2 regions of the Polaromonas sp. CG_23.6 genome follow, and region 1 is predicted to be linked to the other one. Evidence: predicted binding sites of a transcription regulator. Region 1 holds the regulator's gene; the other holds the start of a gene.
What was found. Region 1 encodes LexA, which represses DNA repair genes until DNA is damaged. Its sites were predicted from a motif close to ACTGTATNNNNATACAGT; they were not measured.
Positions count from the first base shown of each region.

Region 2: a site for LexA is predicted at 1,475-1,492, ahead of H4V98_RS15500 (DNA topoisomerase IV subunit B). Genes of this name have one in related genera too.

Region 1 covers NZ_JARXUY010000001.1:2,513,842-2,517,699, forward strand. Annotated here, with positions in the region: gene H4V98_RS11895 (3-hydroxyacyl-CoA dehydrogenase) at 1-204, opposite strand, end outside; gene H4V98_RS11900 (D-2-hydroxyacid dehydrogenase family protein) at 250-1,257, opposite strand; gene H4V98_RS11905 (hypothetical protein) at 1,505-1,774, shown strand; gene lexA (transcriptional repressor LexA) at 1,980-2,684, opposite strand; gene H4V98_RS11915 (asparaginase) at 2,811-3,776, shown strand; gene adk (adenylate kinase) at 3,821-3,858, opposite strand, start outside.
Region 2 covers NZ_JARXUY010000001.1:3,279,216-3,283,073, reverse strand. Annotated here, with positions in the region: gene H4V98_RS15505 (MFS transporter) at 139-1,380, opposite strand; gene H4V98_RS15500 (DNA topoisomerase IV subunit B) at 1,539-3,518, shown strand; gene H4V98_RS15495 (lytic transglycosylase domain-containing protein) at 3,518-3,858, shown strand, end outside.

The DNA.
Region 1 (3,858 bases):
CTGCGCAATGTCGGCGCCGATGCGTCCTTTTTCATGCATCCGGTCCCACTGGGTACACAGCGCCTCGCGCGCTTTCTGCGCAGCGCCCGCTTGAGCATCCATCAGTTTGACAGTGCTGCCGGCCTGTGCGGCAATCTGGGCAATGCCCCGTCCCATGGCGCCCGTGCCCACGATGCCGACTGTTTGGTAAAAAGGTGTTTGCATGGTTGATTGACTGGATAGAAAGATTGAACGGAGCAATGACAGGGGCTAGCGCCTGACTTGCAGTGCGCCCGGATTGACGATATTCGTCGGCGTACCCTTGATGAAATTGATGATGTTGTCAAAGGCAGCGCCAAAATACATCTCGTAGCTGTCCTGCTCTACATAACCAATGTGTGGCGTGCAGATGCAATTCTCCAGCCGCAAAAGGGCATGCCCCTGCAGGATAGGCTCCGATTCAAACACGTCGATTGCCGCCATGCCGGGACGTCCCCGGTTGAGCGCGGCAATCAATGCTTCGGGTTCGATCAGCTCAGCGCGTGACGTGTTGACGAGCAAGGCGGTCGGCTTCATGCGCGACATGTCTTCCAGTGTGACAATGCCGGTCGTTTCTTCTCCAAGCCTCAGATGCAAACTCAGTACATCGCATTGCTTGAAAAGCTCGATCTTGCTGGGTGCAATTTCAAATCCGTCGGCTTGGGCGCGTTCTCGCGAGGCCGGGCTACCCCAGATGATTACCCGCATGCCGAATGCCCGCCCGTAGCCGGCCACCAGCTGGCCGGTCCTGCCGTAGCTCCAGATCCCCAGTGTCTTGCCTTTTAGCAAGCTTCCGAGGCCAAAATTAGGCGGCATGGACGCTGATTTCAGCCCTGATTGTTGCCACGCACCATGCTTAAGGTGCGACACATACTGCGGAATGCGGCGCATGGCTGCCATGACCAGCGCCCAGGTCAGCTCTGCTGGCGCAGTTGGAGAGCCCGTGCCCTCTGCCACCGCAATGCCGCGCTCCGTGCAGGCCGCTACATCGACATGGGTGCCGATCCGGCCCGTCTGGACAATCAGCTTGAGCTTGGGCAGCTTGTCAATCACCTGGCGGGTCAGGTGGGTGCGCTCGCGGATCAGAACGATCACGTCGGCGTCCCTCAGTCGGACCGACAGCTGGCCAGCGCCTTTGACAGTGTTGGTGTACACCTTGGCAGGATAGGCTTCGAGCTTGGCCGCGCAGGCGAGTTTTCGCACTGCGTCCTGGTAATCATCAAGAATCACAATATTCATGCAGATATTGTGCCTTCAAGAACCCTGTTTTTTGAAGATTACCCGCTCTCCCTTGGAATAGGCTGTTTGCTGGTTTCGTGTTAATGCCAGGGTACTACGCACGTGGCTGGCAGACTGGTTCTATTTCGTTGTGAGAATGCTGATCGATTTGGACCAACACTGGAAAAACCATCAATCCGCCACAGAGTGCGCCGCTTGCAATGCCATGCGGTCAAGTTCAGCGCAGACATCGGCCATTCGCCCTGAGATGACCATTCGTCCCGCGCAATCAGGCCGAATGTTTGCATCTGATTCACGAATGATCCGCAACACGCTGCGCGGCGATACATGTGGCATGGGAATGCACGTTGATTCGGCAATATCAGGACGTATTTTGAAACATGCGTCATTGCTTGCCGACGCCGTTCGAGGCCTAAAAGAAGACTGTGTTGCACCTGCCGACCCCAATGCCCTGGATCTAACGGTGCTGTGTGCGAACGAATCCCTGAGCCGGGTGATCCATGGCACCAGCGTCTGAACTGGTGCCGTCCAGAAGGCTTGCATGGGGGCAGGTGAAAAGCTGATGATTCGCATGAAGAGCTCCAGTTGATAAAGGTTGGATACAAGCGAGCAGGGGTCTGCCAAATGGAAAGGCGGATATTTTCAATAAAAGGCGGCAGTTTTGCTGTCATTACCGTTGACAGCGGGCTTTGTCGGAACACTGCCCAGAAAGACAAGCTGTACTACATCGAAAACTTGCCGCGGATCAAGCCGACAGCCAGCCCTTCAAGCTCGAAAGGTTCGCCAGGATGGACCACAATGGGTTTGAAGTCGGGATTTTCTGACAGCAGTTCGATCAGATGCTGATTGCGGTGAAAGCGTTTGACGGTGACCTCGTCACCGAGCCGTGCGACTACGATCTGTCCGTTTTGGGCTTCCCGAGCCTGTTTCACGGCCAGCAAGTCGCCCTCCATGATGCCCACATCGCGCATGCTCATGCCGCGCACCTTGAGCAGATAGTCTGGTTTCTGATCAAACAGGGAGCTTTCAAAAAAGTAGGTCTGTTCGATGTGTTCCTGCGCCAGGATCGGGCTTCCTGCAGCCACCCGGCCTACAAGCGGCAGGGCCCACTGGGCAATCCGATCAGGAGCCCTTAAAAAGGGTTCTCTCCGCGATTCGTTCAAGGCCCGCAATGCATCGGTCCGAAGTCGGATGCCTCGCGAGGTGCCGCTGACGAGTTCGATGACCCCCTTTTTTGCTAGAGCCTTCAAGTGCTCTTCGGCAGCATTGGGTGAACGAAAGCCGAGTTGGGCAGCAATTTCCGCCCTGGTAGGAGGCGCGCCTGTCTGGGCAATGGCGGTCTGAATCAATTCCAGAATTTGGGTCTGCCGGGCTGTCAATTTGGGTTTGTCAGCCGGCAGAGCGGAAAAATCATTGAAAGTGCGCATAAGCTGTGGGCCTTGGGTTAAAGCGGGACTTGGCTCAGATCAAAATTTCGAAAAATCCATGATGGCTGTATGAATCGCCAGTAACTGTATTTTCATACAGCCTTTATAAAAAAGCAACTAAATCTTATGAAACATCGAAAACTGGTCATTTTGGGAACTGGCGGAACCATTGCCGGGAAGGCGGATAACGCCACCGACAACATCGGCTATACCGCTGCGCAGGTAGGTATCGAGCAACTGCTCGAAGCCATTCCCGCGCTTTCTGCAAGCGGCTTGATCATCAGCGAGCAGGTGAGCCAGATTGACAGCAAGGATATGAGCTTTGAAGTCTGGGCGAGACTCGCGGCGCGTGTACGCCATTTTCTTGCGGATGATGATGTGCAGGGCATCGTCATCACACATGGAACGGACACGCTTGAGGAAACGGCTTATTTCTTGCAATTGACATGCCAGCCAACCAAGCCTGTAGTGATTACCTGCGCCATGCGCCCGGCCACCGCGCTGACGCCTGACGGTCCTCAAAACGTGATGGATGCCGTGGCCGTTGCCAGGCATCCAGGCGCTTGTGGCGTACTGGCTGTCTGTGCCGGAACTGTGCACAGTGCGCTTGATGTGCAAAAAGTGCATCCCTACAAGCTCGACGCTTTCAGTTCAGGTGACGCTGGTCCCATCGGCTATGTTGAGGAAGGCCAACTCAGATTGCTAAGAAATTGGCCAGTTCGGCAGACAGGTGCTGACTATTTTGCTATTGAAAAAATATCAAGCTGGCCGCGTGTCGAGATTGTCATGAGCTATGCAGGCGCGAACGCGCTCATGGTTCAGGCATTGGTCAGTCAGGGCTTGCGGGGACTGGTAGTGGCGGGAACCGGCAACGGCACGGTGCATGAGGACCTGCAAGCCGGTTTGATAGATGCGCAGAGGGCCGGGGTTCGGGTTGTGCGCGCTACGCGTTGCCTTGATGGCCCCATTTTGCCTCTTTCAGCCAACGCGATTGAAGATTCTCAGGGGCTCAGTCCAGTCAAGGCCAGGATCGCATTGATGCTCGCTCTGATCAATGAAGAAGCAAGATATTCAACTTCCAAGAGTGCATAAAAAAAGCCATCCTGGGGGATGGCTTGTCCGGCGTATAAACCTGTTCAGTCCGAGAGCGCCTTGAAGGCCCTTTCCGTTATCT
Region 2 (3,858 bases), 770 kb from region 1:
GAAATTTTAAAAAAGCCTTAAAAACACGACCATACCTGGTCGGCCAGTGAGATCAGGAACTCTGGCCGCGTGTAGAGAGAAAACACGCCCAGCGATACCGCGATGGCCAGGCTCCACAGCACGGCTTTGCGCAGCATCTCAAGCGCCCTGCACCAGGCCACCCGGGCTGACCCGGTGAATCGGTGTTTCCCGGACCGGCAGGTTGATGAGCGCGGCGAGCACGCCCAGCACGATGGCGATGTACCAGACAATGTCGTAGCTGCCGGTGCGGTCATACAGAAAGCCGCCCAGCCACACGCCCATGAAGGAGCCAATCTGGTGGCTGAAGAAGATAAAGCCGCTGAGCATTGACATGTGCTGGATGCCGAAAATCTGCGCCACCACCGCGTTGGTCGGCGGAATCGTCGAGAGCCACAGCAAACCCATCAGGCTGGAAAAAATATAGACGCTGGCCGGGCTCAGCGGCGCGGCGATGAACACGCTGATCACGATGGCGCGCGAGAAATAGATCGTCGCCAGGATCTTGCGCTTGGCGATTCGCTGGCCGAGCACGCCCGCCGCGTAGGTGCCAAACACGTTGAACAGGCCGATCAATGCCAGCGCGTAGCCGGCCACCTGCGGCGACAGCCCCTTGTCCTTCAAATAGCTGGGCATGTGGACGCCGATGAAGACCACCTGGAAGCCGCAGACAAAGTAGCCCGCCATCAGCATCTGGAAGCTCGGGTACTTCAGCGCCTCGCGCAGCGCCTGGCCGATGCTCTGGTCACGCCTGGCAGGCACGCCGCCTGAAAAACCGTTTTCGCGCAAGCCCAGCGCCACGGGCACGATCAGCAGCACGGCGCCGCCCAGCACCAGCAGGGCCGTCTGCCAGCCCAGTGTGCTGATCAAAAAACCCTCGGTGGGCACCATCAGGAACTGGCCGAACGAGCCTGCAGCTGCCGCCACGCCCATGGCCCATGAGCGCTTGTCCGCCGAAATATTGCGGCCGATCACGCCGTAGATCACCGCATAGGTGGTGCCCGCCTGGGCCGCGCCAATCAGCACGCCGGCGGTCAGCGTGAACAGCAGGCCGGTTGGCGACAGCGCCATGCCGACCAGGCCCAGGGCGTACAGCACCGCGCCGCCGGCAATCACCCGGAACGCGCCGAAACGGTCGGCCACCATGCCGGCAAAGATACCGAAGATGCCCCAAGACAGGTTCTGCACCGCAATCGCAAAGGCAAAGGTTTCGCGTGTCCAGCCCTGCGCCTGGGTGATGGGCTGCAGCCACAGGCCAAAGCCATGCCGGATGCCCATCGACAGCGTGACGATGGCCGCGCCACACGCCAGAACCTGGAACATCGACAGTTTTTGGGGGGACGAAAGCGCGCTTGAAGTCATGAACAGACTTTAACGACAATGCCTTACAGAGACTGTCGCCTGAGCAAAATTTGACCGGTTCAATCTTTGGGCACGGAAATGGCCGGACTCAAAGGCTGTATGTTCGTACAGCTGATCAAGCCTTCCCCGTCTACAATTCAGACAACACCTGAACACCCATGGCCGACAAAAACATCATTGCTCCTCCCGCTTATTCCGAAAGCTCGATCCGCGTCCTGAAGGGCCTGGAGCCCGTCAAGCAGCGCCCGGGCATGTACACCCGCACCGACAATCCGCTGCACATCATCCAGGAAGTGCTCGACAACTCGGCCGACGAGGCGCTCGCCGGGCACGGCAAGAAAATCAAGGTCACGCTGCACACCGACGGCTCGGTGACCATCGAGGACGACGGGCGCGGCATTCCTTTTGGCTTGCACCCCGAAGAGCAGGCGCCGGTGGTCGAGCTGGTGTTCACCCGACTGCATGCCGGCGGCAAGTTCGACAAGGGCAAGGGCGGCGCCTACAGCTTTTCCGGCGGCCTGCACGGCGTCGGCGTCAGCGTGACGAACGCGCTGTCGACCCGGCTTGAAGTGACGTCCTACCGCGAAGGAAAGGTCGCCAGCCTGGCGTTTTCCGGCGGCGACGTGATCGAGCCGCTGGTGCTGCGCAAAAACGAAGGCGGCGACCGTAAATCCGGCACCACGGTGCGCGCCTGGCCCGACGCCAAATACTTTGAATCGCCGGCGCTGCCAATGGCCGAGCTGACGCACCTGCTGCGCAGCAAGGCGGTGTTGATGCCCGGCGTGACCGTCACGCTGACGAACGAGAAAACCAGGGACGTTCAAACCTGGGTTTTCAAGGGCGGCCTGCGCGACTACCTGATGCAGACCCTCACCGCCGATCCGGTGATCCCGATGTTCGAGAACGAAGGCTTTGCCGACAATGCGCACGAAACCTTTGCCGAAGGCGAGGGCGCCAGCTGGTGCGTCGCTTTCACTGAAGATGGTGCGCCGGTGCGCGAAAGCTATGTCAACCTGATCCCGACCAGCGCCGGCGGCACGCATGAAAGCGGGTTGCGCGACGGCCTGTTCACCGCGGTCAAGAGTTTCATTGAATTCCATTCGCTGCTGCCCAAGGGCGTGAAATTGCTGCCCGAGGACGTGTTTGCCCGCGCCAGTTATGTGTTGAGCGCCAAGGTGCTGGACCCGCAGTTCCAGGGCCAGATCAAGGAACGGCTGAATTCGCGCGATGCGGTGCGGCTGGTCTCCAGCTTCGTGCGCCCGTCGCTCGAACTCTGGCTGAACCAGCATGTCGATTACGGCAAGAAGCTGGCCGAACTTGCCATCAAGGCCGCGCAGACGCGCCAGAAGGCCGGCCAGAAGGTGGAAAAACGCAAGGGCTCCGGCGTGGCCGTGCTGCCTGGCAAACTGACCGATTGCGAAAGCAAGGACCTGGCGAACAACGAAGTCTTTCTGGTCGAGGGAGATTCGGCTGGCGGCAGCGCCAAGATGGGCCGCAACAAGGAAAGCCAGGCGGTGCTGCCACTGCGCGGCAAGGTGCTCAACACCTGGGAAGTGGACCGCGACCGGCTGTTTGCCAACACCGAAATCCACGACATTGCAGTCGCCATCGGCGTCGACCCGCATGGACCGAACGACACGCCGGACCTGAGCGGCCTGCGCTACGGCAAGGTCTGCATCCTGTCAGACGCCGACGTGGACGGCTCGCACATCCAGGTGCTGCTGCTGACGCTGTTTTTCCGGCATTTCCCCAAGCTCATTGAAACCGGCCATGTGTATGTGGCGCGCCCGCCGCTGTACCGCGTCGATGCGCCGGCGCGCGGCAAGAAGCCGGCGTCCAAGGTTTATGCGCTGGACGAAGGCGAGTTGACCGCCATCCTGGACAAGCTGCGCAAGGACGGTGTGCGCGAAAACGCCTGGAGCATCAGCCGCTTCAAGGGCCTGGGCGAAATGAGCGCCGAGCAGCTCTGGGACACCACGCTCAACCCCGACACGCGGCGCCTGCTGCCGGTGCAACTGGGTAACCAGGATTTCTTGCAGACCGAAAGCCTCATCACTAAACTCATGGGCAAGGGAGAAGCCGCAGCGCGTCGCGAGTTGATGGAACTGCATGGAGACGCTGTGGATATTGATATTTAATGACCACTGATCCGTTACCTGACGCATTTCCCGCTGCTACAGCACCACCCCGAAAAACGCTGCGCACGCGTGCGAGTCTCCTGGCAACGCTGGTGCTGCTGGCCTTGTATGCCGCTCCGGCGCAGGCTGACATCTGGGGTTATGTGGACGAGGACCGGATTCCGCATTTCGCCTCCAGCCGCCTGGACGAGCGCTACGAGATTTTCCTGCGCGACAGCATCGAGCCGTACCGCGTGATGGCGGCCCCTCGCAAGGCGCAGGAGAGCGCAGTGGAGCCGATTGCCGCACCTGCGGTGGCCAACGTGGTGGTGCTTTCGCCCAAGATGGAGGCTTTTTTCGA